DNA from 3 places in the Streptomyces sp. NPDC028314 genome. Region 3 is predicted to be linked to each of the others. Evidence: predicted binding sites of a transcription regulator. Region 3 holds the regulator's gene; each other region holds the start of a gene.
What was found. The regulator HrcA, encoded in region 3, represses chaperone genes, less so after heat shock. The targets are predictions, from matches to a motif close to TTNGCACTCNGNNNNNCNGAGTGCNAA.
Positions count from the first base shown of each region.

Region 1: a site for HrcA is predicted at 6,454-6,480, ahead of groES (co-chaperone GroES). Genes of this name have one in related genera too.
Region 2: a site for HrcA is predicted at 4,937-4,963, ahead of ACZ4TG_RS20050 (FmdB family zinc ribbon protein). Genes of this name have one in related genera too.

Region 1 covers NZ_JBVHTP010000013.1:148,280-157,776, forward strand. Annotated here, with positions in the region: gene ACZ4TG_RS27920 (WhiB family transcriptional regulator) at 324-650, shown strand; gene ACZ4TG_RS27925 (LysR family transcriptional regulator) at 858-1,757, opposite strand; gene ACZ4TG_RS27930 (MOSC domain-containing protein) at 1,837-2,532, shown strand; gene ACZ4TG_RS27935 (SDR family NAD(P)-dependent oxidoreductase) at 2,529-3,302, shown strand; gene ACZ4TG_RS27940 (ester cyclase) at 3,403-4,095, shown strand; gene groL (chaperonin GroEL) at 4,243-5,871, opposite strand; gene groES (co-chaperone GroES) at 6,002-6,310, opposite strand; gene ACZ4TG_RS27955 (hypothetical protein) at 6,674-7,186, shown strand; gene ACZ4TG_RS27960 (FtsW/RodA/SpoVE family cell cycle protein) at 7,563-8,978, shown strand; gene ACZ4TG_RS27965 (hypothetical protein) at 9,438-9,497, opposite strand, start outside.
Region 2 covers NZ_JBVHTP010000008.1:207,708-217,204, forward strand. Annotated here, with positions in the region: gene ACZ4TG_RS20035 (penicillin acylase family protein) at 1-1,362, opposite strand, end outside; gene ACZ4TG_RS20040 (potassium/proton antiporter) at 1,650-3,113, shown strand; gene ACZ4TG_RS20045 (MFS transporter) at 3,526-4,866, shown strand; gene ACZ4TG_RS20050 (FmdB family zinc ribbon protein) at 4,974-5,279, shown strand; gene ACZ4TG_RS20055 (S-methyl-5'-thioadenosine phosphorylase) at 5,370-6,203, shown strand; gene ACZ4TG_RS20060 (carboxymuconolactone decarboxylase family protein) at 6,299-6,886, shown strand; gene ACZ4TG_RS20065 (hypothetical protein) at 7,169-7,564, shown strand; gene mscL (large conductance mechanosensitive channel protein MscL) at 7,694-8,239, shown strand; gene ACZ4TG_RS20075 (hypothetical protein) at 8,250-8,483, opposite strand; gene ACZ4TG_RS20080 (NarK family nitrate/nitrite MFS transporter) at 8,581-9,497, opposite strand, start outside.
Region 3 covers NZ_JBVHTP010000004.1:427,488-436,984, reverse strand. Annotated here, with positions in the region: gene ACZ4TG_RS12880 (ribonuclease Z) at 1-6, opposite strand, end outside; gene ACZ4TG_RS12875 (histidine triad nucleotide-binding protein) at 10-369, opposite strand; gene ACZ4TG_RS12870 (16S rRNA (uracil(1498)-N(3))-methyltransferase) at 432-1,175, opposite strand; gene ACZ4TG_RS12865 (nitronate monooxygenase) at 1,172-2,263, opposite strand; gene dnaJ (molecular chaperone DnaJ) at 2,501-3,640, opposite strand; gene hrcA (heat-inducible transcriptional repressor HrcA) at 3,641-4,657, opposite strand; gene ACZ4TG_RS12850 (MBL fold metallo-hydrolase) at 4,832-5,557, shown strand; gene ACZ4TG_RS12845 (DUF3097 domain-containing protein) at 5,586-6,383, shown strand; gene hemW (radical SAM family heme chaperone HemW) at 6,505-7,737, opposite strand; gene ACZ4TG_RS12835 (AMP-dependent synthetase/ligase) at 7,817-9,497, opposite strand, start outside.

The DNA.
Region 1 (9,497 bases), on a different contig from region 3:
TCGTCACCTGTGCGGTCGATGCCCCCGGACACCTGTCCGAGAACTTCTTGGTTCAACCGCCTTCGCACTCTCAACGATGGTCACTCGAAAGAGTTACGGGTCGGACGGACACCTTCGGCACTCTACGTGAGGAAGCGATCACGGCACAGGAGGCGCTGACGGTCTGTCCTCCATCTGGAGCTATGCCCTATTTGGCGGCTTTCCTTCCGTTTGGCATGTGTCTGAGGCTAGATTCCCAATGAGTCATATTTACATCTACTACGACAGTAGGTGTGGAGACTTGGACCGTAACCGCCTCAGTACCGGCACCAAGAGGACTACCAATGGCAGATTTCTCCCGGCTCCCCGGACCGAACGCCGACCTCTGGGACTGGCAGCTGCTGGCTGCCTGCCGCGGGGTCGACAGCTCCCTCTTCTTCCACCCGGAAGGCGAGCGGGGTGCGGCCAGGAGCGCGCGCGAGGCCTCGGCTAAAGAGGTCTGCATGCGCTGCCCGGTGCGTTCGGAATGCGCAGCGCACGCACTCGCCGTCCGCGAGCCCTACGGGGTGTGGGGCGGCCTCACCGAGGACGAGCGTGAGGAACTGATGGGCCGCGCCCGCCATCGCCTGATCCCCGCGTCGACCGTGATCGGCCCGATCACGCCGCACTAGCCGGTTCGTACGAAACGCCCGAAGGAACGTTTCCTCGAATCCGGGGCACGCGTCCGCGCGCCACAGACCGTCCGGGCCCGGACCGTCACCCGCTCGGCCGTACCGCCGTACGGTCAAGCGCGTGGCGGCCCGAACCGGCCGACCCCCGGGCGCGCGGCGCCCCGTACGGCAGCTGCCCGCCGAGCGTCACCCTTTCGAGTCCGGCCGTCAGCGTGTCGCGGCGCGTTCCAGCTGGGCGAGGGTCGCCGCCACCGCGGGGACCCGCGCGAGGTCGGGCAGGGTCAGTGCCACGACCTCCCGCTCCACGACCGGCTCCACGGCCAGCGTGCTCACGCCCTTGGCGCGTACGGACTCCACCGCGAGCTCCGGCAGCACCGCGACGCCCAGCCCCGCGCCCACCAGGCCCACCACGGCCGGGTAGTCGTCGGTGGCGAAGTCGATGCGCGGGGTGAAGCCCGCGTCCTCGCACACCTCCACCAGATGGCGCCGACAGCGCGGGCATCCCGCGATCCAGGGCTCCCCGGCCAGCTCCGCCATGCCCACCCGCTCCGCGCCGGCCAGCCGGTGACCCTCGGGGACCAGCCCCACGAGCCGGTCGGTCAGCAGCGGCCGGACCACCAGGTCCTCCCACTCCGCGGCCGGCCCGGCCGAGGCCCCGTAGCGGAAGGCCAGCGCCACGTCGCAGTCCCCCTCGCGCAGCATCTCGACCGAGCGCGGCGGCTCGGCCTCGACCAGGGAGATCCGGGTGCCGGGGTGCTCGGCGCGCATCGCCGCGAGCGCGGTCGGCACCAGGGTGGAGCTGCCGCTGGGGAAGGAGACGAGCCGGACCCGGCCCGCGCGCAGCCCGGCGATGGCCGCGACCTCCTCCTCGGCCGCGGTCAGCCCGGCCAGGATCCCGGCGGCATGCCGCACCAGGGCCTCGCCGGCCTGGGTCAGCCGCATCTCGCGGCCCGTCCGGATCAGCAGCGGGGTGCCCGCCGACTGCTCCAGCGCCTTCATCTGCTGGGAGACGGCCGGCTGGGTGCAGCCGAGCTCGCGGGCTGCGGCGGAGAAGGACCCGGTCCCGGCGACGGCGCGCAGAACCCGGAGATGACGTGCCTCGATCACCCTTCGAGCATAAGCCCACCTTTTACCGCAGCGCGAATTCCGCTCGACCCCTTTGGGGGCGTTCGGCTAGCGTGGTCCGATGCACCTCGTCTCCGTGAACGTCGGCCGCGCGACGGCCGCCGAGTACACCGACGCGAAGGGCGGGCGGACCGGCATCGGCAAGCGCCCCGTCCCCGGCCCGGTACGGGTCTTCGCCCCGGGCCCCAAGGGCACCGCCGCGAGCGGGGTGGAGGGGGACGACGTCTGCGACCTGCGCCACCACGGCGGCGACCACCAGGCCGTGTACGCGTACGCCCGCGAGGACCTCGACTGGTGGGAGGGCGAGCTGGGCCGCCCGCTGGCCGGCGGGCTCTTCGGCGAGAACCTCACCACCTCCGGCCTCGACCTGAACGCGGCGCGGCTCGGCGAGCGCTGGCGGGTCGGCCCGGACCTCGTGCTGGAGGTGGCCTCGGCCCGCATCCCGTGCCGGACCTTCCAGGGGGCCCTCGGCGAACGCGGATGGGTCAGGCGGTTCACCCGGGAGGCCCGGCCGGGCGCGTACCTGCGGGTGATCGAGGAGGGCTCGGTCTCCCCCGGCGACCCCGTCGACGTCCTGCGCCGCCCCGACCACGACGTGACGGTGGAGCTGTGGTTCCGCGCCTTCACCACCGACCGCTCGCTCCTGCCGCGCACCCTGGCCGCGGGCGACGCGATGGAGCCGGAAGCGCACGAAACCGTACGCAAGTACCTGCGGCAGCACGACGGTCGGCGGGAGGCGGCTAGGTTGCGCCTATGACGACTGCGTTGATCACTGGATCCACGGCGGGCATCGGCGCCGCCTTCGCCCGGCGGCTCGCCGCCCAGGGCCACAACCTGGTGCTGGTCGCCCGGGACAGCAAGCGGCTGGCCGAGCAGGCCACCGAGCTGCACGACCGGCATGGCATCGAGGCCGAGGTGCTGACCGCCGACCTCTCGACGGACACGGGTATCGCGGCGGTCGAGGCCCGCCTCGGCGACCGTACGCACCCGGTGGACCTGCTGGTCAACAACGCGGGCTTCGGGAACAAGGGCCGCTTCCTCGAGGTCTCCATGGCCGACGAGCTGACCATGCTGAAGGTGCACATCGAGGCGGTGCTGCGGCTGACCGCGGCCGCCACGGAGTCGATGCGCTCGCGCGGCCGCGGCGGCGTGATCAACGTGGCCTCGGTGGCCGCCTTCGTGCCGCGCGGCACGTACGGGGCGAGCAAGGCCTGGGTCGTGCAGTTCACCCAGGGCGCGGCGCGGGACCTCGCGGGGTCCGGGGTGCGGCTGATGGCGCTGTGCCCGGGTTTCGTGCGGACCGAGTTCCACCAGCGGGCGGGCATGGGCACGGACAACATCCCGGGGTGGCTGTGGCTGGACGCCGACAAGCTGGTCGCGGCGGCGCTGGCCGACCTGGCGCGCGGCAAGGCCGTCTCGATCCCGGACCCGCGGTACAAGGCGCTGATGAGCGTGGTGAAGCTGGCGCCGCGCGGGCTGCTGGGTGGCGTGTCCTCCCGTACGGGGCGCAAGTACGGTCCCCAGTAACCCTTGTGACCGTGCGACCTTGTGACCCACGGGTAAACCCGCTAAATGGGTGAAATCTCCCTAAACTGGACGTGTCCCATCCAGCGCGGGAGGCGACGCGATGACATTCGTACAAGTAATCGATTACGAAACCACGCGGTTCGACGAGATGAACGCGCTCATCGACCGCTGGGCGGAGCAGGCCAGCGGCCGGCGGACGGTCACCCACACGATGATCGGCAAGGACCGCGACTCGAAGACGCACTTCGTGGACCTCGTCGAATTCCCCTCGTACGAAGAGGCCATGAGGAACTCTCAGCTCCCGGAGACGGACAGGATGTTCCAGGAGATGGTGGCCCTCTGCGAGGGAATGCCCAAGTTCATGAACCTGGACGTGGTCCGGGACGAGTACCTCAACAAGCTCGTCGCGAACCGGGTCTTCGAGGAGATCGCGGAGAAGGGCGACTTCGGGATCGTCGAGGAGTGCCTCGCGGCCGACTACGTCAACCACGACATCATCGAGGCGGGCGGCGCCGGCGACGGCAGGGAGGGCATGAAGCGGACGATAGGCATGTGGCGCGCCGCCTTCGACTTCTCCTTCGACCTGCACCGCCAGATCGCCGAGGGCGACTGCGTCACCACCCTCTGGACCTGGAACGGCACCCAGAAGGGCGAGTTCATGGGGGTCGCGTCGACGGGCAAGGAGGTCAGCATGTCGGGTTGTACCACCTTCCGGTTCGACAACGCCCAGGTGGCGGAAGGCTGGTGGTACTACGACGCCCCCGGCCTGATGAAGCAGATGGGCATGATGTAGCCCGTACACCGGCGAGCCGCACCCGCGAGCCGCACACCCGCGAGCCGCACACCCGGACGCGGGAAAGCCCCGGTCACCACCGCTCGGCAGCGGTGACCGGGGCCTTCTCGTACGTCAGGCGTCGGGCGTCATACGACGGCCCGGACCTCAGTGGCTGTGGCCGTGACCGTGGCCGTGACCGGCGTCGGCCTCTTCCTCGGCCGGCTTCTCGACGACCAGGGTCTCGGTCGTGAGCAGCAGGGAGGCGATGGAAGCGGCGTTCTCCAGCGCGGAGCGGGTGACCTTGACCGGGTCGATGACGCCGGCCTTGACCAGGTCGCCGTACTCGCCGGTGGCGGCGTTGAAGCCCTGGCCCTTGTCGAGCTCGGCAACCTTCGCCGTGATGACGTAGCCCTCGAGGCCGGCGTTCTCGGCGATCCAGCGGAGCGGCTCGACGGCGGCGCGGCGGACCACGGAGACACCGGTGGCCTCGTCGCCGGAGAGGCCGAGGTTGCCCTCGAGCACCTTCACGGCGTGGACGAGCGCGGAGCCACCGCCGGAGACGATGCCCTCCTCGACCGCGGCGCGGGTCGCCGAGATGGCGTCCTCAAGGCGGTGCTTCTTCTCCTTGAGCTCCACCTCGGTGGCGGCGCCGACCTTGATGACGCAGACGCCGCCGGCGAGCTTCGCCAGGCGCTCCTGCAGCTTCTCGCGGTCCCAGTCCGAGTCCGTGGACTCGATCTCGGCCTTGATCTGGTTGACGCGGCCGAGGACCTCTTCGTGGCTGCCGCCACCGTCCACGATGACCGTGTCGTCCTTGGTGATCGTGACGCGGCGGGCGGAGCCCAGTACGTCCAGACCGGCCTGGTCGAGCTTGAGGCCGACCTCTTCGGAGATGACGGTGGCACCGGTGAGGGTGGCCATGTCCTGGAGCATCGCCTTGCGGCGGTCACCGAAGCCGGGGGCCTTGACGGCGACCGCATTGAAGGTGCCGCGGATCTTGTTGACGACGAGGGTGGAGAGCGCCTCGCCCTCGACGTCCTCGGCGATGATCAGCAGCGGCTTCGAGGCGCCGGCCTGGATGACCTTCTCCAGCAGCGGGAGCAGGTCCTGGATCGAGGAGATCTTGCCCTGGTTGATCAGGATGTACGGGTCGTCGAGGACGGCCTCCATACGCTCCTGGTCGGTGACCATGTACGGCGAGAGGTAGCCCTTGTCGAAGGCCATGCCCTCGGTGAACTCCAGCTCCAGGCCGAAGGTGTTGGACTCCTCGACGGTGATGACACCGTCCTTGCCGACCTTGTCCATCGCCTCGGCGATGAGCTCGCCGACCTGCTGGTCCTGCGCGGAGAGCGCGGCCACGGCGGCGATGTCGGACTTGTCCTCGATCGGACGCGCGGTCGCCAGGAGCTCCTGGGACACGGCCTTGACGGCGGCGTCGATGCCCTTCTTCAGGGCGGCCGGGGAGGCGCCGGCGGCGACGTTGCGCAGACCCTCGCGGACCAGCGCCTGGGCCAGCACGGTGGCGGTGGTGGTGCCGTCACCCGCGATGTCGTTGGTCTTGGTCGCCACCTCCTTCACGAGCTGCGCGCCCAGGTTCTCGTACGGGTCGTCCAGCTCGACCTCGCGAGCGATGGTGACACCGTCGTTGGTGATGGTGGGGGCGCCGAACTTCTTGTCGATGACGACGTTGCGGCCCTTGGGGCCGATCGTCACCTTGACCGTGTCGGCAAGCTTGTTGACGCCGCGCTCGAGGGCGCGACGGGCGTCCTCGTCGAACTTCAGGATCTTCGCCATGGGAGCGGTTCAGCCCTCTCGAAAACTCGGGTTTAACGAACTGCGCCCCTCGCCGCCCGGCAATCAGCGGGGTGACCAGGGGCGCAGCTCAAAGCAAAACTGGTGAAGCGGAAGAGAATTGCTTCTCTGCCTACTTCTCGACGATCGCGAGCACGTCGCGAGCCGAGAGGACGAGGTACTCCTCGCCGCTGTACTTCACTTCGGTGCCGCCGTACTTGCTGTACAGCACGATGTCGCCGACGCTGACGTCCAGCGGGAGACGCTGGCCGTCCTCGAAGCGACCCGGACCGACCGCGAGGACGACGCCCTCCTGGGGCTTCTCCTTCGCGGTGTCCGGGATGACCAGGCCAGAGGCCGTGGTCTGCTCGGCGTCGAGCGGCTGGACCACAATGCGGTCCTCGAGCGGCTTGATGGCAACCTTGGAGCTGGCGGTCGTCACGATCCGACCTCCCCCTTCGGAGATCCGGGGTTAACTGTCTGAGGTGGCGACCAGGTCGATCCGTCGTCGCGGGTACCGGACCTGCCTGTCGCTGTGTTGGCACTCACCAGGGGCGAGTGCCAGGTGCGAGACTATTCCGGCGATTAGCACTCGGTCAAGCGGAGTGCCAATTTGCCTCCGGCGAGGCGTCCGGGCGGACCGACGGCCGAGGCTCCGTCAGGGGTCCGCACCCACACCCGGACCGGACCTTCCCGCAGCTTTCCGCCCCTTCCGCCCCGAGCGCCGGCGCACGGCCTCCGGCCTGCGGAAAGTCGCCCGACTTGTCTCTCGGACAGACGTTCTTCGGCCACTAGGGTGCCGCTCATGAACAACATCTCGGGGGCAGGCTGGGGCGCCGCGATCCGCGCCTTCGGCATCAAGCGCTCCCTCTCCGCCGTCACCGCCCTCATCGGCAGCCTGGTCATGGTGTACTTCGTCGGACCGCGGCTGGTGACCCAGCTGACCGGTGTCGAGGGCTCCTTCACCGCGGCCACCTGCGCCGCCTCCGACGAGGCCAAGCCCAACGGCTCGGTCCTGTGCCGCGGCTCCTTCACCGCGGGGGACAGCTCCTTCACCCTCACCGACATCCCCTTCGACACCGCCCTGGACAAGACCCCCGCCGGCGCGGTCGACGCCCTCGCCGACGGGCCGGACGCCACCCAGGTCGTCTCCCCCGACATGACCAAGTCGCTCGTCCCGGGCGCCACCGGCCTGCTCATGCTCTTCTTCGGCCTGTGGAGCGTCCGCACGGTCGCCCGTATGGCCCGGCCCGGGGCGGCCGCGGAGCCCGCGGCGCCCGCGGCGTCCGACCCGGTGCCGCCGGTTCCGGCGGCCTGATCCGGTGGCCTGATCCGGTGGCCTGATCCGGTGGCCTGGCCGCTGGAGCTGGAGCTGGAGCTGGAGCTGGAGCTGACGAGACTCGTCGACGCGGCCAAACGGAGAAGTGCAATTCATGACACTCCCCATCGAAGGGTTCGCAAAGGAACCATGACGGGGGCATCAACGTCGTAGATGATATGAAGATAAAGCGCCTCATTGCCGAGCAGATCGGGCCCCAGGCCTCTGCGAGCCCGAGCGCACCGGGCGCCGCTCCCTCCGCACCGGGCGCGTCCGGCAAGCCTGCCCCGCCGGGGCCGTCGTCACCGCCCTCGCCTCCTTCAACGCCTTCTACGCCTTCGCGGCCGGCGGAGATCGACGACGGCGGCGGCGTCCCGTGCGTGGACTGAGGCCCCTGACGGCTGCCGGCGCACGCCGTCGCACCGAAGCACTGCTGCTCGTCCTCGTCGTGGGCATCGCGGTTTTCGGCCACGTCAGCGCCGGCCTGGCGATGAACGACGAGCTACCGCAGAACCTCACCGGCTTCACGATCAGCATGACGCTGCTGTCCCTGGTGGGGCATCTGGGCATCCGCCGGTTCGCGGCGTACGCGGATCCGCTGATCTTCCCGCTCGCCATGCTGCTGACCGGGCTCGGGCTGGTGCTCATCCACCGGCTCGACCAGAGCTACATCGACCGGTACGGCGGGGACCCCAACGCCCCCGACCAGCTGATGTGGACGGTGGTGGGGATCGCCGCCTGCCTCCTGGTGGTGGCGCTGCTGCGCGACCACAGGCTGTTGCAGCGGTTCATCTACATCACGATGGCCGTCGCGCTGGTGCTGCTGATCGCGCCGGTGTTCTTCGGCGCGGACACGTACGGCGCGAAGCGCTGGATCGTGCTGTTCGGCTTTTCGCTCCAGCCCGGCGAGTTCGTGAAGATCATGATCGCGGTGTTCTTCGCGGGGTACCTCGTCATCCACCGCGACTCGCTCTCCCTGACGGGTCGCCGGTTCCTGGGGATGCGGCTGCCCCCGATGCGCCAGCTCGGCCCGATCGTGACGGTGTGGATCGTGTCCATGCTGGTGCTGGTCTTCGAGCGCGACCTGGGCACGTCGCTGATCTTCTTCGGTGTGTTCGTGGTGATGCTGTACGTGGCCACCGAGCGCACCAGCTGGATCGTGTGCGGTCTGGTGATGGCGTCGGCCGGCGCCTTCGTCGTCGGCTCGACCGAGCCGCACGTCAAGGCGCGCGTGGCCGCCTGGCTGAACCCGCTGTCGTACTACTGGAAGGACCGGCCGCCGGGCGTCACCTCGGACCAGTCGGCGCAGGCACTGTTCAGCTTCGGCACGGGCGGAGTCTCGGGCACCGGTCTGGGGATGGGCCACCCCGAGCTGATCAAGTTCGCGGGGCGCAGCGACTTCATCCTGACCACGGTCGGCGAGGAGCTCGGCCTGGCCGGGGTCATGGCCGTGCTGATCCTGTACGCGCTCCTCGTGCAGCGGGGCCTGCGGATGGCCCTGGCGGCGCGCGACCCGTTCGGGAAGCTGCTCGCGGTGGGCCTCGCGGCGGCGCTGGCGCTCCAGGTCTTCGTGGTCGCGGGCGGTGTGACGGGCCTGATCCCCCTGACGGGCAAGGCCCTCCCCTTCCTGGCGAAGGGCGGCTCGTCCCTGCTGGCCAACTGGATCATGATCGCCCTGCTGCTGCGGATCAGCGACAGCGCGGAACGCCAACGCGAGGCCGACGCACACGGCCCGGCGGAAACGACGATCACCCCTGTGGTGGGGGCGGGGGTGGGGCCGGGGGTGGGTTGAGGGGCGGTGGCTGCGGTGTGCGGGGCCCCGGCGGGCCCGTATCAGGGAGGGTTTGGTGGTTTCCCGTCAGTCTCATCGTCTCTCCGTGGCGTGCCGGTCCCTCAAGGGCGCTCCTCCTTCGTCGTCGCGTCGCTTCGCGATGGCCTTCGGCCACCCTTGACCGACCGCCCCGCCCCGGACATACGAAGACTGCCGGGAACCCCCCAAAAGAACGGCACGGGGCAAGTGACGGAGGAACGGCCCCGTCAGGACGTGCAAGGGGCCGGGCGCAGCCCACTCCCCGATCCGGCCCCTCAGCCCCCTTTTCGGGGCCACGGTTCGCCCCTACCTGCACCAAACCCCGACCAGACCGACACCGGGACCCCCGCCCGCCCCAGATCGCTACGCGCTTCTCACATCTCAGCGACCGCCCGCCGTCTGGGGCTGAGACGCAGCAGATCGCTACGCGCTCCTCACACCTCAGCGACCGCCCGCCGTCTGGGGCTGGTCATGGGCGGGCTCGACGTTGTCGATCGCCGT
Region 2 (9,497 bases), on a different contig from region 3:
GATCTTGATCGTCTCGTCGCGGATGGTGAAGGGGACGACCTTGTTGTCGTAGACGTAGCCCTCGGGCTTGACCTGCTCCAGGTAGAGGTCGGTGACGTCGGCGCCCAGGTTCGTCATGCCCCAGGCGATGTCGGCGTTGTGGCCGATGACCACGCCGGGCATGCCCGAGAAGGTGTAGCCGGCCACGTCGTACTGGCACTGGGGCGAGGCCGCGCGGCAGTGCAGGCCCATCTGGTACCAGACCGAGGGCAGCTGCGGGGAGAGGTGCGGGTCGTTCGCGAGGAGCGGCTTGCCGGTCGTGGTGTAGCGCCCGGCGATGACCCAGGAGTTCGAGCCGATGCCGCTGCCGCTGGGGCCGAGGATGGCCGGGATCTCGTCCAGGGTCTTGGCGAGGGAGCTCAGCTGGGTGCGCAGGCCGACGCTCGCGCCCTGGGCGGTGGTGTTGTCGGCGAGGCCGGTGGTGATCCCGCCGTTGGGGGTGGGCTGCGAGCCGGCGCCGCTGCCCGTGCCCGCACCGGAGCCGGAGCCCGTGCCGGAGCCGCTGCCCGTGCCGGAGCCCGAGGAGCCGGAGCCGGTACCGGTACCGGAGCCCGCCGTGCCCTGGGGGGCGTACTTGCCGCCCGAAACCGAGCCGCCCTCGACGATCGGCTTGTTCCGGTCGAAGGGGTAGGGCGGGTAGAGCTCGTCGATCTGCTGCGGCGAGAGCTTGCCCGCCATCAGCGAGCGGTCGATCTCGTCCTGCATGTTCGCCCGCAGATCCCAGGCCATCGCCTTGAGCCAGGCCACCGAGTCCACCGGGGTCCACTGCTCGGGCGCGTAGTCGTCGCTGATCTTGAGGGCGGCGTGCTCGACGGAGAGGTCCTTGCCGGACTTCCCCTTGAGGTACGCGTTGACCCCGTCGGCGTAGGCCTGGAGGTACTTCTTCGTCTCCGGTGAGAGCTTGGTGTCGTACTCGGTCTGCGCCACCTGGCGCCAGCCGAGGGTCCGCAGGAAGGCGTCGGTCTCCACCTGACCGGAGCCGAACATCTCGGAGAGCCGCCCCGAGGTCATGTGGCGGCGTACGTCCATCTCCCAGAAGCGGTCCTGCGCGTGGACGAAGCCCTGCGCGCGGAAGAGGTCCTCGTCGTTGTCGGCGTAGAGCTGGGGGATCCCCTGCTCGTCGCGCTTCACGTCGACGGTCCCGGTCAGGCCGGGAACCTTGAGGGAGCCGGTGGTCTGGGGGAAGGAGGCGCGCACACTGTCGACGCTCCAGTACGCCCCGTAGCCGAGGCCCGCCAAGAGCGCCAGGACCATGACGAGCACGATCAGACGTGCGCGTCGTCCCTTCTTCTTGACGGAAGGGCCGGATTTGTTGGCGGGCATCGCTGTCCTTAGAGGGGCAGGGTGGTCCTGGGATTGCTGGGAGCAACCATAGGCGCAGGACCGGGTCCGATGATCCGCCAGGGGTCTTCGTCCTGAGGACAGGGCCGAACAGGCGTTTCACAATGTGACTATCGCGTCAAGGAATCGTCAAAGATTAGGTAAGGTAACGAAGTACTTGCCGGACGCGCCCCGGGAGGAACGATCCCCCGCTCCGACGGGCGCTCTGAGGAAAGGGCCGCCCGCTGACTGTCCACACGCTCAATGAGCTCCTGCTGGTCTGCTCGCTCGTGCTGCTCGTCGCCGTCGCGGCGGTACGCATCTCTTCACGCAGCGGCCTGCCCAGCCTGCTCATCTACCTCGGCATAGGCATAGCGATAGGCCAGGACGGCATCGGCAACGTCGTGTTCGACAACGCCGAGCTGACCCAGGTGATCGGCTATGCCGCGCTCGTCGTGATCCTCGCCGAGGGCGGTCTGGGCACCAAGTGGAAAGAGATCAAACCCGCGCTGCCGGCCGCGATCGTGCTGTCGCTGGTCGGCGTCGCGGTCAGCGTGGGCATCACGGCGGCGGGCGCGCACTACCTGGTCGGACTCGAATGGCGGCAGTCCCTCCTGATCGGCGCGGTCGTCTCCTCGACGGACGCCGCGGCCGTCTTCTCCGTACTGCGCAAGGTCCCGCTCCCCTCCCGGATCACGGGTGTGCTGGAGGCGGAGTCCGGTTTCAACGACGCACCCGTGGTCATCCTGGTGGTGGCCTTCGCGACCGTCGGACCGGTGGACGAGTGGTACGTACTGCTCGGCAAGATCGCGCTGGAGCTGGCGATCGGCGCGGCGATCGGCCTGGCGGTGGGCTTCCTGGGCTCGTACGGGCTGCGGCACGTGGCCCTGCCCGCCTCGGGCCTCTACCCGATCGCCGTGATGGCCATCGCCATCACCGCGTACGCGGCCGGCGCCATGGCGCACGGGTCCGGCTTCCTCGCGGTGTACCTGGCGGCAATGGTGCTGGGCAACGCGAAGCTGCCGCACTGGCCGGCCACCCGGGGGTTCGCGGACGGGCTCGGCTGGATAGCGCAGATCGGCATGTTCGTGCTGCTGGGTCTGCTGGTCACCCCGCACGAGCTGGTCCACGACTTCTGGCCGGCGGTGGTCATCGGGCTGGTGCTGACGATGGTGGCGCGGCCCCTGGAGGTCTTCGTCTCGCTGCTGCCGTTCCGGATCCCCTGGCAGGAGCAGGCCCTGATGTCGTGGGCGGGCCTGCGCGGGGCCGTGCCCATCATCCTGGCGACCATCCCGATGGTGTCCGGGATCGAGGGCAGCGACCGCGTCTTCAACATCGTCTTCGTGCTCGTCGTCGTCTACACCCTGGTGCAGGGGCCGACCCTGCCGTGGCTGGCGCGCAAGCTGAAGCTCGGCGACACCGACGAGACCGCCTCGGACCTGGGCATCGAATCGGCGCCGCTGGAGAAGCTGCGCGGGCACCTGCTGTCCTTCGCGATACCCCCGGCCTCGCGGATGCACGGTGTGGAGGTCAGCGAGCTGCGGCTGCCCGCCGGGGCGTCGGTGACGCTGGTGGTGCGGGACGCGAAGAGCTTCGTACCGGCCCCGTCGACGGTGCTGCGGCGCGGGGACGAGCTGCTGGTGGTGGCCACGGATCCGGTACGGGACGCGGCGGAGGCGCGGCTGCGGGCGGTGGCCCGCGGCGGCAAGCTGGCGGGCTGGCTGGGCTCGGGCAACGGCCAGAACCGGAAGTGAACGCGGTGCACGTGGTGAACGCGGCGAACGCGGTGCACCTAGTGAACGCGGCGAACTTGGCGAACGCGGCGAACTCGGTGAACGATTCCGTTTAGAGCGGCGTTCTAATTCGGCCATTTTCGGTGGTGTGCGCCCGGGTCTGACCCCATATATGCGGGTTTTGGAATGCGAAGTTCCAGTTAATCGCAGGTGAAGACATCGCCTTGTCGCCGTAATCACAGGGCGTGATAGTGGATTCCCCTGTACGATGAAGGCACACCATATCGAACCAACTCTGCCTGACGCAGAGCTGGCGCGACCGCAAAGCGGCCGTGGCACCCTCCCGCAGTGGGCGCCCAGGTATCACTCGGTTCTGCGCAAGAGGACAGCTCTCGGGGCTCCCACATGTACGGGTGCGATCGCTCACAAGGTGATGCATCGTCCGCAGTCGGGGAGTTCTACCAGGCAGCGGAAAGGCCAGGCCGTGACATCCGCGGTCACGACCGACAAGTCCGCCCGCCCCGGCTACGGGCAGCTCCTGCGCACACCCGGCGCCCTCGGCTTCCTGCTCCCGGGCTTCGCCGCCCGGCTGCCCTTCGGAATGCTGACCATCAGCATCCTGCTGCTCGTCCAGCACACCACCGGTTCCTACGCCAGCGCCGGCATCGTCGCCGCCGTCACCGGTATCTCCATGGCGCTGTGCGCCCCCGTCATGGGCAACCTCACCGACCGCCACGGCCAGAGCGCCGTGCTGCTGCCGGGGGTCCTGATCCACTCCGCCGCCGTGAGCGGCCTGGCCGCGCTCGCCCTGGCCGGCGCGCCCGTCCTGGCGCTCGCCGCCGCCGCGATCCCGGCCGGCGCCTCCGTGCCGCAGGTCGGCCCGATGGTCCGGGCCCGCTGGGCCGCCAAGCTGGAGGGCTCGCCGCTGCTGCCGACGGCCGCCGCGTTCGAGTCCGTCACCGACGAGTTCACCTTCGTCGTCGGCCCCGTCCTGGCGACCGCGCTCTGCACCGGCCTGCACCCCTCGGCCGGCCTGATCACCGAGGCCACCCTGACCCTGCTCGGCGGCCTGCTGTTCGCCGCCCAGCGCGCCACCCAGCCCAGGACCCACGTCCAGGCCGCCGGCTCCGCCAAGCGCGCCTCGGCCCTGTCCTTCCCCGGCCTGCGCGTCCTGATCGTCGCGTTCCTCGGGATCGGCGCCGTCTTCGGCGGCATGCAGGTCTCGCTGGCCGCGTTCTCCAACGAGATCGGCAACCCGGGCGCCAACGGCCTGCTGTACGGCGTCTTCGCGGCCGGCAACATGGTCGCCGGCATCGCCTGCGGCGCCATCGCCTGGAAGATCGGCCCGCGCCGCCGGCTGCTGCTCGGCTATATCGGCCTGACCGCCGCCGCGTCGCTGCTGTGGGCGGCCGACTCGATGGCCCTGCTGGCAGCGCTCGGCCTGCTGGTCGGACTGTGCATCGCCCCGGCCCTGATCACCGGCTACACGATGATCGAGTCGCTGATCCCGGCGAACGCCCGCACCGAGGCCTTCACCTGGCTGACCGGCGCGGTCGCCTTCGGGCAGGCCATCGCCGTGATCGTGGCCGGCCGGCTGACGGACGCGCACGGTTCCTCGTACGGCTTCCTCGTGCCGCTGGCGGCCACCGCCGTGGCGCTGGTCACCCTGCTGGCCCTGCGGGCCAAGCTCGCGCCGACGGCTCCGAGCCGGATCGTGAGCGCTTCGGGGACCGCCGAGAAGCGCGTTCAGCAGCGCGACCTGAGCACGGTCTGAGCGTGGCCTGAGTCACCGCACGCCGAGGACGGTGGACTGATCGGCCGGAATACGTCACCATGGAGCGTCGTTAGCACTCATTGAGTCAGAGTGCCAGGAGGAAATTCGTGCCGACCTACCAGTACCAGTGCACCGAGTGCGGTGAGGGCCTTGAGGCCGTGCAGAAGTTCACCGATGACGCACTGACCGTGTGCCCGAACTGCGACGGACGCCTGAAGAAGGTGTTCTCCGCGGTCGGCATCGTCTTCAAGGGCTCCGGTTTCTACCGGAACGACAGCCGTGGCGCTTCGTCGAGCAGCACCCCTGCCTCGAAGCCGGCGTCGTCTTCGTCGTCCACGACGTCGACCGCCGCCCCGGCCGCCTCGTCGTCCTCGACGGCCGCCTCCAGCGGCAGCTCCACCTCGGCCGCCTGATCCCACCGGGTTTCCGTCAGGCCCCGCCGCCCTTCCCGGGCAGCGGGGCCTTTCGCGTACCCGGTTTCGGCGCCCGGTTAGGGTGGCCGCATGGTGAATGCAGAGATCGGCGTGATCGGCGGCTCGGGGTTCTACTCCTTCCTGGAGGACGTCTCCGAGATCCAGGTGGAGACCCCGTACGGCCCCCCGAGCGACTCCCTGTACCTGGGTGAGCTGGCCGGCCGGACGGTGGCGTTCCTTCCGCGGCACGGGCGCAGCCACACCGTGCCCCCGCACAAGATCAACTACCGGGCGAACCTGTGGGCCCTGCGCTCGGTCGGCGTCCGCCAGGTGCTCGGGCCCTGCGCGGTGGGCGGGCTCCGCGCCGAGTACGGTCCGGGCACGCTGCTGGTCCCCGACCAGCTGGTCGACCGTACGAAGTCCCGCGCGCAGACCTTCTTCGACGGGGAGCCGCTGCCCGACGGGTCCGTCCCGAACGTCGTGCACACCACCTTCGCCGACCCGTACTGCCCCGTCGGCCGCTCCGTGGCGCTGGAGGCGGCCCGGGGGCGCGACTGGGAGCCGGTGGACGGCGGCACCATGGTCGTCATCGAGGGGCCGCGCTTCTCGACGCGGGCGGAGTCGCGGTGGCACGCGGCGGCGGGCTGGTCGGTGGTCGGCATGACGGGCCACCCGGAGGCGGTCCTCGCCCGCGAGCTGGGGCTCTGCTACACCTCGATGGCGCTGGTCACGGACCTGGACGCGGGCGCGGAGACGGGCGAGGGCGTGTCCCACGCCGAGGTCCTCAAGGTGTTCGGCGAGAACGTCGGGCGGCTGCGTGAGGTGCTCTTCGACGCGGTGGCCGCCCTCCCGCCGACGGAGTCCCGCGCCTGCCTGTGCACGCACGCGCACGACGGCTGGGATTTGGGCATCGAGCTGCCGTAGCGCCTGGGCGGCGGGGTGTCACGTTCCGCGGGGCTGTCCGGTCTCAGCTGGTGAAGGGCGGCCACCGGGGCCGTCCGGCACAGAAGGCGACGACCATGCCGCGCATCTCGCTCACCCCGCCCCGCACCCTCCTCAACCGCATCGGCGCCTGGTACTCGCGCCGCGCCTACGGCAAGGTGCTGGAACCGGGCCTGGCCTACGGCCACAACGCGCGCGTGCTGCTCTCGTACGTCCGCCTCGAACAGCGGGCGGCGAAGTGGAACGCCCTCGACGCCGGGCTGAAGCACCTCGCGGTGATGGCGGCGGCGGCGCGCATCAACTGCTCGTGGTGCCTGGACTTCGGCTACTGGGAGGGCCAGGGGATGGGGCTGGCCCCGAAGAAGGCCGGGAAGGTGCCGCGGTGGCGTGAGGCCCGCGAGGCGTTCACCGAGCTGGAACTGCTGGTCATGGAGTACGCCGAGGCCATGACCGAGACCGAGCCCGCCGTCACGGACGAGCTGGCCGCCGGGCTCATCGCCCGGCTCGGGGAGGCCGCGTTCGTCGAACTCACCGCGGTGGTCGCGCTGGAGAACTGGCGCTCGCGCGTCAACAGCGCCTTCGGCCTGACCAGCCAGGGCTTCGCGGAGGCCTGCGAGATCCCGGCCGGGCCTCGGGGCGGGTCGGGGGCGGGGGGTCACTCCTGAGGGTGAGGAAGTTTTCCACAACCTGGGGATCGTCCACAGGCGCCGGCGGGATGCGGCGGGGCGGCGGATCGTGAGGGGTGTCCGGGCAGCAGCCCGGACCTCGGACTCGATTCGGCTCGGCGGTGTTCCCCCATGTCCAGTACGGCTTCCCGGATCTCCGGTACGGCTTCCCGGGGCTCGTCCCCTCACCTTCCCTCCCCTTCCGCGTGCCCTCCCGCGCGCCCCGTTCCCCTCTTCCCCCCGCTGCGCGTGGGGCGGGGCGGGGACCGGCTGCGGCGCGCCGTGCGGCGTCGGCGACGGGCCGGCGCGGCCGGGCTGGCCGTCGTGGCGGCCGCCCTGGCCGTCGGGGGTGCGGAGGCCCGGGCCTCCCGGGACCCCGCACCGCCCGAGGCGAAACCGCCGCCCGCGGTGGTGCGGATGGTGTCGGCCCCGGTGCGCATCGCGGACGCGGCGACGGTGCGGCTGCTGCGCCCGGGGGACCGGGTCGACGTGGTGGCGGCGGAGCGCGCCGGACCGCCGCGGGTGGTGGCGGTGGCGGCCCGCGTGGCCGAAGTGCCCGAGCCGGACAAGGGCGTTGCGGACGGCGGGGCGCTCGTGGTGCTGTCCGTGCCCCGTGAGACGGCGCGCGCCCTCGTGGGGGCGGGCAGCGTATCCCGGCTGGCGGTGACACTGTGCTGAATCGTACGCACACACGGTCAAGTCGCCTTGATTCGGACGCCGATTGGACACGCCGGGCCCGGACTGCCGTAGCTTTCGGAACCGTTGGCTCCGCCATGGAGCCGAGGACGATTGAAGAGGGGTTCAGTGGTGAGCGACAAGAAGACCGGCGTTCTGGCAGGCTTCAAGGCCTTCCTGATGCGCGGCAACGTGGTCGACCTCGCGGTGGCCGTGGTCATCGGTGCGGCGTTCACGAACATCGTGAATTCCGTCGTCAAGGGGATCATCAGCCCGCTGGTCGGCGCGATCGGCACCAAGGACCTGGACAAGTACTCGTCCTGCCTGAAGGCCCCGTGCCGGACGGATGCGACGGGGACCGTCGTCAGCGGTATCCCGATCATGTGGGGCACGGTGCTGAACGCGACGCTCAGCTTCCTGATCACCGCGGCGGTCGTCTACTTCCTGATGGTGCTGCCCATGGCCAAGTACCTCGCCAGGGTGGAGCAGCGCCGCAAGGCCAGGGAAGGCGTCCAGGAGACCATGGAGATCACCGAGCTGGAGGTCCTCAAGGAGATCCGGGACACCCTCGTCGCCCAGCGCAACGGCTCCGGCTCGGTCGCCGGCCGGGTCGACGGCCAGGCTCAGCGCCACGGCCAGGCCCAGGGGTACGGCCAGGGGCGCGACGGCGCGCTCTGAGCCACCGCGCTCAGACGTGGTGGGGCGGCTTCTCGTCGAGGAAGCGGGCCAGATCGGCCGCGCTCCCGCCGGCGGGAGGCCGCTCGCCCCACCCCCGGTCGGTGTCGTCCGAGGACTGCTGGTCCAGCGGGTCGTCGAAGACGAGCCTGGCCTTCGGCTTCGGCCTGGCCGCGGGCGTGACGGCGGGCGCCGGCTCGGGCTCGGGGTTCGCGTCCTGCGGGTCGGAGGCGGGGGCGGTGCTCATGCCTCCAGGGTACGGCCGCCCCCGCTCCCGCCCCGGCCGCCGGCTCCGGCTCCGGCTCCGGCTAGGGCTCGGCTCCCGGCTCCGGCTATGGCTCCGCTCAGCTGGGGGCTTCCGCGCCCCTGCGGGCGTAGAACCACCAGCACACCGCCAGGCAGGTGGCGTAGAAGCCGATGAACAGCCAGAGTGCGCTGGTCACCGCCATGGCCGCGAACATCGCCGGGATGAAGAAGAAGCCGTAGGCGGCGATGGCGGAGGAGAAGCCGGTGACGGCGCCCGCTTCCATCTCGGACTGCTTCAGCGCCGCGGCCTGGACTTCGGGCCCCTGGCCCTCGGCCGCCTTCATGTGCTGGTCCCGGAAGATGACCGCGATCTGCCGGAAGGTCGAGCCGTTGCCCAGGCCGGAGAAGGCGAAGGCGGCGAGGAAGCCGATGAAGAAGGCCCAGAAGTCGCCCGCGTCCCCGCCCGAGGGCAGGGCGAAGACGACGACCACCAGCGCCGCGGCCATCCCGACGAAGGACAGCATGGTGACCCTGGCGCCGCCCATCCTGTCGGAGAGCCAGCCGCCGGCCCAGCGCATGAGCGCGCCGATGAAGGGGCCGATCCAGGCATAGGTGGTGGCCTGGTAGCCCTGGGCCTCGAAGTTGTTCTTGATCAGCAGCGGCAGGCCCGCGGCGAAGCCGATGAAGGATCCGAAGGTGCCGACGTAGAGCCAGGTCATCAGCCAGTTGTGCTTGCGCTTGAAGATGATCTTCTGCTGGCTGAAGGGGGCCGCGGCCACCCTGAGGTCGTTCATCAGGAACCAGGCCACCAGCGCCACGACGACCAGCAGCGGCACCCAGAGGAAGGCGCCGTTCTGCAGCCAGATGTCGGTGTTCTCCTTGGCGTCGTGCTGCGGGCCGCCCGCCGGGGCACCCAGTACGGCCGCCGTGACGACCAGCGGCGCGACCAGCTGGACCACGCTGACGCCGAGGTTGCCGAGACCACCGTTGAGCCCGTTGGCGCTGCCCTTCTCCC
Region 3 (9,497 bases):
GGACACGGCTTATCCGGGGGGCCACTCGAGGCCGCGGCCGCCGAGGACGTGCGCGTGCGCGTGGAAGACGGTCTGGCCGGCGCCGGCGCCGGTGTTGAAGACGACCCGGTAGCCCTGGCCGTCGATCTTCTCGTCGGCGGCGATCCGGCCGGCCTCGCGCAGCACGTCGGCGGCGATGCCCGGCTCGGCGGCGGCCAGGGAGGCGGCGTCGGGGTAGTGCACCTTCGGGATGACGAGCACGTGCGTGGGCGCCTTCGGGTTGATGTCCCGGAAGGCGACGGTCGTCTCGGTCTCCCGGACCACCGTCGCCGGGATGCCACCAGCGACGATCTTGCAGAACAGGCAGTCCGCCTGCGGTTCCCCGGCCATTGCTGAGCCTCCCGTGACGTTGATCGGTCCGGGCATCGTATCCGGCGCCCGACCGCCCCGGGTCAGCCCCAGCGGCCGGTGCGGGCCAGCAGGACCGCGGCGGCGGCGGTGCCGGCGGTCGAGGTGCGCAGGACGGACGGGCCCAGCCGGTACGGGTGGGCCCCGGCCTGCGCGAAGGCGGCGAGCTCCTCCGGCGAGACCCCGCCCTCCGGGCCGACCACGAGGACGATGGAGCCGGACGCGGGCAGCTCGGCCGTGGCCAGGGCCCCCGAGGGGGTGTCGCGGTCCTCGTGGAGGACCACCGCCAGGTCGGCCTCGGCGAGCAGCGCCGCGACCTGCTTCGTGGACAGGGCCTCGGCCACCTCCGGGAAGCGCACGCGGCGGGACTGCTTGCCCGCCTCCCGGGCGGTGCCCCGCCACTTGGCCAGGGACTTCGCGCCCCGGTCGCCGCGCCACTGGGTGATGCAGCGGGAGGCCTGCCAGGGCACGATCGCGTCGACCCCGGTCTCCGTCATCGTCTCCACGGCGACCTCGCCCCGGTCGCCCTTGGGCAGCGCCTGTACGACGGTGATGCGGACGGCGGCCTCCGGTTCCTCGAAGACCCCGGAGACGGAGACGACGAGCCGGTCCTTGCCCTCGGCCGACTTCACGACGGCCTCGGCCCAGCGGCCGCGGCCGTCCGTGAGGACGAGTTCCTCGCCGGGGTTGAGCCGCTTGACCGACACCGCGTGCCGGCCTTCGGGGCCTTCCAGGGTGAACTCCGGCCCCGCGGGGACCTCTTCGACCACGAACACGGGGGCCGTCATGACGCTCTCCTCATCTGCAACATCTTCAACGCGCTCTGCGCCTCGGCCAGTTCGGCCGCCAGCACCTCCACCAGTTCCCCGGCCGGCAGCACCCGCGCCAGCCGGTGCCCCTGTCCCGCCCACAGGGCCATGCCCTGCGGGTCCCCGGCGGCGGCGGCCGCCTTGCGCAGCCCCGAGGTCAGGTGGTGGACCTGCGGGTACGCGGCCGGGGCGTAGGGGCCGTGCTCGCGCATGAAGCGGTTGACCAGGCCCCGGGCGGGGCGGCCGGAGAAGGCCCGGGTGAGTTCCGTGTGCGGGAACAGCGGGTTCGTCAGCGCCTTCTTGTGCAGCGGGTGCGCGCCCGACTCCGGACACGGCAGGAAGGCCGTACCGAGCTGCGCGGCCTCCGCGCCCGCCGCGAGCAGCGCCGCGATCTGCGAGCCGCGCATCAGCCCGCCCGCCGCGATGATCGGGAGGGCCACGGCCTCGCGCACCTGCGCCACCAGCGCGAGCAGTCCGACGGCCGCCGTGCCGTCGGTCTCCGGGTCGTCGCGGTGGGTGCCCTGGTGGCCGCCCGCCTCGACGCCCTGGACGCAGACGGCGTCGGCGCCGGCCGCCTGGGCGGTGCGGGCCTCGTCGACCGAGGTCACGGTGACGACGGTGTACGTGCCGGCCTCGCGCAGCCGGGTGCAGACGGCCGCCGGGGGGCAGCCGAAGGTGAAGGAGACGACCGGTACCGGGTCCTCCAGGAGGATGGCGAGTTTGGCTTCGTAGCCGTCGTCGGAGGTGCCGATGATGTCGTCCTCGGCCAGGGAGACCTCGTACCAGGCCGCCTCGCCGGCGAGCTGCCCCCGGTACGTCTCGATGGCGGCCGGGTCCACGTAGCCGGTCTGCGGCATGAAGAGGTTGACGCCGAACGGACGCCGGGTGAGCGCGCGCAGCCGCTTGATCTCCTGGTACATGCCGTCGGCGGTCTTGTAGCCGCCGGCCAGGAATCCCAGCGCGCCCGCCTCGCACACGGCGGCGGCGAGCGGCGGACAGGAGGCGCCGCCCGCCATGGGGGCCTGCACGATCGGGTAAGGGGTGAGACCGTTCGGCGCGGAGGACATGGACTGCATCGTGCCACGTCCCGCGCACGGGGCCGAATCATCGCATTCGCCTGGCATAGTCCGCTTCCGCGGCCGTCGGTAACCGGCCTGGAGCCCGCCCGGAACGGGCCCCGGGAGTGCCCGGAAAGCGCCTGGAGGGGGTGCGCCGGAGGTCCCGTGGACCAGCTGGGGGAACAGCCGAGCCCGGCCCGGGTCTTTCCCCGGGCCGGGCTCGTACGCGACTTCCGCGAGCGGCGGTCAGCGACCGTTGAACGCGTCCTTGAGGCGGCTGAACAGGCCCTGCTGGCCCGGCGCGAACTGGCCCATCGGCCGCTCCTCGCCGCGCAGCTTCGCCAGCTGGCGCAGCAGGTCCTCCTGCTGGGCGTCCAGCTTGCCCGGGGTGGTGACCTCGACGTGGACGATCAGGTCGCCGCGGCCGCCGCCGCGCAGGTGCGTGACACCGCGCCCGTGCAGCGGGATCGCCTGGCCGGAGCCGGTGCCCGGCCGGATGTCGATCTCCTCCATGCCGTCCAGCGTCTCCAGCGGGCATTTGGTGCCCAGGGCCGCGGCCGTCATCGGGATGGTCACCGTGCAGTGCAGGTCGTCCCCGCGCCGCTGGAAGGTCGGGTGCGGCAGTTCGTGGATCTCCACGTACAGGTCGCCGGCGGGGCCGCCGCCGGGGCCGACCTCGCCCTCGCCCGCGAGCTGGATCCGGGTGCCGTTCTCCACGCCGGCCGGGATCTTGACCGTGAGGCTGCGGCGGGAGCGGACCCGGCCGTCGCCCGCGCACTCGGGGCAGGGGGTGGGGACCACGGTGCCGAAGCCCTGGCACTGCGGGCAGGGCCGCGAGGTCATGACCTGGCCCAGGAAGGACCGGGTGACCTGCGAGACCTCACCGCGGCCGCGGCACATGTCACACGTCTGCGCCGAGGTGCCGGGGGCGGCGCCTTCGCCGGAGCAGGTGGTGCAGACCACGGCCGTGTCGACCTGGATGTCCTTGGTGGTCCCGAAGGCGGCCTCGTCCAGCTCCAGGTCCAGACGGATCATGGCGTCCTGGCCGCGGCGGGTCCGCGAGCGCGGGCCGCGCTGCGAGGCCTGGCCGAAGAAGGCGTCCATGATGTCGGAGAAGTTGCCGAAGCCGCCCGCACCGAATCCGCCCGCGCCACCACCGCCGCCCGAGGAGGACAGCGGGTCGCCGCCGAGGTCGTAGACCTGCTTCTTCTGCGGGTCCGAGAGCACCTCGTACGCCGCGTTGATCTCCTTGAAGCGCTCCTGCGTCTTCGGGTCCGGATTCACATCCGGGTGGAGTTCGCGCGCGAGTCGGCGGAAGGCCTTCTTGATCTCGTCCTGCGATGCGTCGCGGCGCACGCCGAGAACGGCGTAATAGTCCGTGGCCACTTACGACTCCGCCAGGATCTGTCCGACGTAACGTGCCACTGCGCGTACCGCTCCCATCGTTCCGGGGTAGTCCATGCGGGTCGGTCCGACCACGCCGAGTTTGGCGACTGCTTCGCCGCCCGAACCGTAGCCGACCGAGACGACGGACGTGGAGTTCAGTCCCTCGTAGGCATTCTCATGCCCGATCTTCACGGCCATCCCCGACTCATTGGCCTCGCCGAGCAGCTTGAGGAGCACGACCTGCTCCTCCAGCGCTTCCAGCACCGGCCTGATCGTCAGGGGAAAGTCATGTCCGAATCGAGTGAGGTTGGCGGTGCCGCCGATCATCAGCCGCTCCTCCGCCTCCTCCACCAGCGTTTCGAGAAGGGTCGCGAGGACGGCCTTGACCGTCGCCCGGTCCTCGGTCTCGAAGGACTCCGGAAGGTCCTGTACGAGCGGCGGCACGTCGGTGAACCGACGGCCGACGACCCGGCTGTTGAGCCTCGCCCGCAGATCCGCGAGAGAGGTCTCCCCGAAGGGGGTCTGGCAGTCGACCAGCCGCTGCTCGACCCGGCCGGTGTCCGTGATCAGCACGAGCATCAGGCGCGCGGGCGCCAGTGACAGCAGCTCGACGTGCCGGACGGTGGACCGGGTCAGGCTCGGGTACTGGACGACGGCGACCTGCCGGGTGAGCTGCGCGAGCAGCCGCACCGTGCGCCCCACGACGTCGTCGAGGTCGACGGCGCCGTCGAGGAAGTTCTGGATGGCCCGCCGCTCGGGGGTCGACAGCGGCTTGACGCCCGCCAGCTTGTCGACGAAGAGGCGGTAGCCCTTGTCCGTGGGGATCCGGCCGGCGCTGGTGTGGGGCTGGGCGATGTAGCCCTCCTCCTCCAGCAGCGCCATGTCGTTGCGCACGGTGGCGGGCGAGACGCCGAGGCGGTGCCGTTCGGTGAGCGCCTTCGAGCCGACCGGCTCCTCCGTCCCGACGTAGTCCTGGACGATGGCGCGCAGCACCTCGAGTCTGCGTTCGCTGAGCATCGCGCACACCCTCCTGATGCTGTCGGTCGTCGGTCGGTTTCCGGTCGGTATTCGCCCGGCCCGTCGCGGGCCTTGCTGGCACTCTGCGCACCCGAGTGCCAGAGACCCCCCGGTCAGTGTACGGCCGGGTAGTACGCCGGGGGCAAGGGCGGCCCGCCAGGGTAGCGTCGCGGCATGGACGTACGTTGGGAAGAGGCCGGCTGGGAACGGCTCGGCGAGCGGGCGGGCCGGCGCCGACTGCCGGTGTGGGACTGCACGGTGGGACTGGTGGTGGGGGACGAGTCCGTCCTGCTGATCGACCCCGGTTCGTGCCTGCGGGAAGGCGCGCTGGTGCGGGCCGAGGCGGAGCGGCTGACGGGCCGGCGCGTGACCCATATCGCATTCACGCACGGACATTTCGACCACGTGCTGGGCGGGGCGGCCTTCGCGGGCGCCGAGGTCTACGGGGCGGTCGGACTGGACTCCCTGCTCGCCGGGGGCCGGGAGGCCCTGCGGCAGTCCGCCGTACGGCACGGGCTGGACGAGGCGCAGGCCACGGAGGCCGTGGAGCTGCTCGTGCTCCCCCGCCACCCGGTGTCGGGCGAGTGGACGCTGGAGCTGGGCGGGGTCCAGGTGCTGCTGGCCAATGTGGGGCCGGGGCACACGGGCCACGATCTGGCGGTCTTCGTGCCGGGCGAGCGGGAGGTGGTCTTCTGCGGGGACCTCGTGGAGGAGTCCGGCGAGCCGCAGGCGGGACGCGACGCGGTGCCGGCCCGCTGGCCCGCGGCCCTGGACCGGCTGCTGTCGCTGGGCGGGGAGGACGCGCTGTACGTGCCGGGTCACGGAGCGGTGGTCGACGCGGGCTTCGTACGTGCGCAACGCGCCACACTGGCAGCGCGTTTCGGCGTGTCGGAGGCATGACGGCCGCGCCTCTCCTAGTGTCGGCCGGATGCGCGAGTACTCCCCCGACCTGACCCCCCAGTGGAAGCGCCCCAAGGCCGTGCCGGAGGTGGCGGCGGAACCCGACCTGGTGGTCGAGGTGGCCGGTACGGACTTCTGCGGCGCGGTGGTGGCCTGCGAGGCGGGCACGGTGACCCTGGAGGACCGCTTCGGCAAGCGCCGGGTCTTCCCGATGGAGCCTCGCGGGTTCCTCCTCGACGGGGCGGTCGTCACCCTGGTCCGCCCGTCGCGCGGACCGGCGGCTCCGGCCCGCACCGCGTCCGGGTCGATCGCCGTCCCCGGGGCCCGGGCGCGGGTGGCGCGGGCGGGCCGGATCTACGTGGAGGGCCGGCACGACGCCGAGCTGGTGGAGCGGGTCTGGGGCGACGACCTGCGCATCGAGGGCGTGGTCGTGGAGTACCTGGAGGGCATCGACGACCTCCCGGCCATCGTGGCGGAGTTCGCCCCGGCCGCGGACGCCCGGCTGGGCGTGCTGGTGGACCACCTGGTGCCGGGCTCGAAGGAGTCCCGGATCGCGGCCTCGGTGGCCTCCCCGCACGTCCTGGTCGTGGGCCACCCGTACGTGGACGTCTGGCAGGCGGTGAAGCCGTCCGCGCTGGGCATCGCGGCCTGGCCGGTGATCCCGCGCGGCGAGGACTGGAAGACGGGCATCTGCCGCGAGCTGGGCTGGCCGGAGAACACGGGCGCCGCCTGGCAGCACATCCTGTCCCGGGTGACCTCGTACCGCGATCTGGAGCCCACCCTGCTGGGCGCGGTGGAGCACCTGATCGACCACGTCACGGCCTGACCGGCCACGACACGGCCTGGGACCCACCACGTCCGCCTGGACCGGCCACGTCACGGCCTGGCCGGCCCCGTGACCGCCGGTGCGGGGCCGCCGCAGCCTGCGGCGGCCCCGCACCGGCGGGTCAGTCGACCAGGTCCCGGACCACGGCGTCGGCCAGGAGCCGCCCCCGCAGGGTCAGTACGGCGCGGCCGGCCTCGTACGGGCCGGGGGCCAGCAGGCCGTCCGCCAGGGCCCGCCGGGAGGCCTCCAGGCCCGCCTGGGCCAGCAGGGACAGCGGGACGCCGTCCACCAGCCGGAGCTCCAGCAGGATCCGCTCGACCCGCCGGTCCTCGTCCGACAGGAGCTCCCGGCCCGCGCCCGGGGACCGCCCCTGCGCCAGCGCGGCCGCGTACGCGCCGGGGTGCTTCACGTTCCACCACCGCACGCCGCCCACGTGCGAGTGCGCACCGGGCCCGGCGCCCCACCAGTCGGCTCCGCGCCAGTACAGCTCGTTGTGCAGGCAGCGCCCGGCCTCGGTCGTGGCCCAGTTCGACACCTCGTACCAGTGGTAGCCCGCCTCGGCCATCACCGAGTCCGCGATCAGGTACCGGTCGGCGTGCACGTCGTCGTCCGTCATCGGGACCTCACCGCGACGGATCCGCCGGGCCAGCTGGGTGCCCTCCTCCACGATCAGCGCGTAGGCGCTGATGTGGTCCGGCCCCGCCCCCAGCGCGGCGGCGAGGGACGCCCGCCAGTCCTCGTCGGACTCGCCGGGCGTGCCGTAGATCAGGTCCAGGTTCACGTGCTCGAACCCGGCCGCCCGCGCCTCCGCGACGCACGCCTCGGGCCGCCCGGGGGTGTGCGTGCGGTCCAGCACCTTCAGGACGTGCTGCTTCGCGCTCTGCATGCCGAAGGAGATCCGGTTGAACCCGCTCTCGCGCAGCTCCGCCAGGTACCGCGGGTCCACCGACTCCGGATTGGCCTCGGTGGTGATCTCCGCGTCCTCGGCCAGCCCGAACTCGTCGCGGATCGCCGCGAGCATCCGTACGAGGTCCCCGGCGGGCAGCAGCGTGGGCGTGCCGCCGCCGACGAACACCGTCCGGACGGCGCGGGGGTCGTCACCGAGGACCTTGCGCGCGAGGCGGACCTCGTCGATCAGCGTGTCGGCGTAGTTCTCCCGGGAGGCGAGCACGCCGCCGGTACCCCGCAGCTCGGTGGCCGTGTAGGTGTTGAAGTCGCAGTACCCGCAGCGCGTGGCGCAGTACGGGACGTGCAGGTAGAACCCGAGCGGCCGGTCCCCGGCACCCGCCAGGGCGTGCGACGGCAGCGAGCCGTCTTCGGGCATGGGGTCACCGTCGGGCAGTGCGGAAGGCATGGGCCCATTGTCCCGCACTGCCCCAAGGTCGTTTACGGGGCCGGGCGCGGGGTCCGCCCCGACCGCCCGCCCCCGTCCGCTACGCCTCGTTCGCGCCCGCGTACATCTCGTCGATGAGGTACTTGAACTCGCGCTCGACGACCGGCCGCTTCAGCTTGAGGCTCGGGGTGAGGTCGCCGTGCTCCACGTCCAGGTCGCGGGGCAGCAGCCGGAACTGCTTGATCGTCTGCCAGCGCTGGAGGCCCTCGTTGAGCGTCTGCACGTAGGTCTCGATCAGCCGGACCGTCTCCGGCGCGGCCACGACCTCGGCGTACGTCTTGCCCTCCAGCCCGTGCTCGGCCGCCCAGCCCAGGATGGCGGGCCCGTCGAGGGCGATCAGCGCGGAGCAGAAGTTCCGGTCGGCGCCGTGCACCACGATGCTGGAGACGTACGGGCAGATCGCCTTGAACTGGCCCTCCACCTCGGCCGGGGCGACGTACTTGCCGCCCGAGGTCTTGATGAGGTCCTTCTTGCGGTCGGTGATGCGCAGGTAGCCGTCGGGCGAGAGCTCGCCGATGTCTCCGGTGTGCAGCCAGCCGTCGGCCTCCAGCACCTCGGCGGTCTTGTCCGGGAGCCCGTGGTAGCCCTGCATGATGCCGGGGCTGCGCAGCAGGATCTCGCCGTCGTCGGCGATGCGGACCTCGGTGCCGGGGAGCGGCTTGCCGACGGTGCCGGTGCGGTAGGCCTCGCCGGGGTTGACGAAGGAGGCCGCGCTGGACTCCGTCAGGCCGTAGCCCTCCAGGATGTGGATGCCCGCGCCGGCGAAGAAGTAGCCGATCTCGGGGGCCAGGGCGGCGGAGCCGGAGACGGCGGCGCGCAGCTTCCCGCCGAAGGCCTCGCGGAGCTTGGAGTAGACGAGGGCGTCGGCGACCTTGTGCTTGGTGGCGAGGCCGAAGGGGACGGTGGCGTTGCCGGTGCGCCGGTAGTTGTCCTGGCGGACCTTGGCGTACTCGCGGGCGACGCCCGCCGCCCACTTGAAGACCTTGTACTTGGCCCCGCCCGCGGCCCGGGCCTTGCCGGCGGCGCCGTTGTAGACCTTCTCGAAGATGCGCGGTACGGCCGCCATGTAGGTCGGCTGTACGACCGGCAGGTTCTCGATGATCTTCTCGATGCGGCCGTCGACGGCGGTGACGTGCCCGACCTCGATCTGGCCGGAGGTGAGCACCTTGCCGAAGACGTGCGCCAGCGGCAGCCACAGGTACTGGACGTCGTCCGCGGAGATCATGCCGGTCGCCACGGTGGCCTTGGCCATGTACGACCAATTGTCGTGCGGCAGCCGCACGCCCTTGGGGCGGCCGGTGGTGCCGGAGGTGTAGATCAGGGTGGCGAGCTGGTCGGCGGTGATGGCCGCGATCCGCTCCTTCACCGCCTCGGGGTGCTTGGCGAGGTACTCCCTGCCGCGCGCCTCCAGGTCCGCGAGGGAGAGCACCCAGCCCTCGGGGTCCCCGTCCGCCGCGACCGCGTCCTCGCCGTCGATGACCACGACGTGCTGGAGGCGGGGCAGGTCGGCGCGGTGCGCGCGGGCCTTGGCGAGCTGCTTGGCGTCCTCGGCGATCAGTACCCGGCTCTCGGAGTCGGCGAGGATGAACGCCGACTCCTCCCCGTTGGTGCTCGGGTAGATGGTGGTGGTCGCGGCGCCGGCGCACATCACGCCGAGGTCGGCCAGGATCCACTCGACCCGGGTGTTGGAGGCGAGGGCGACCCGGTCCTCCGACCGGAGG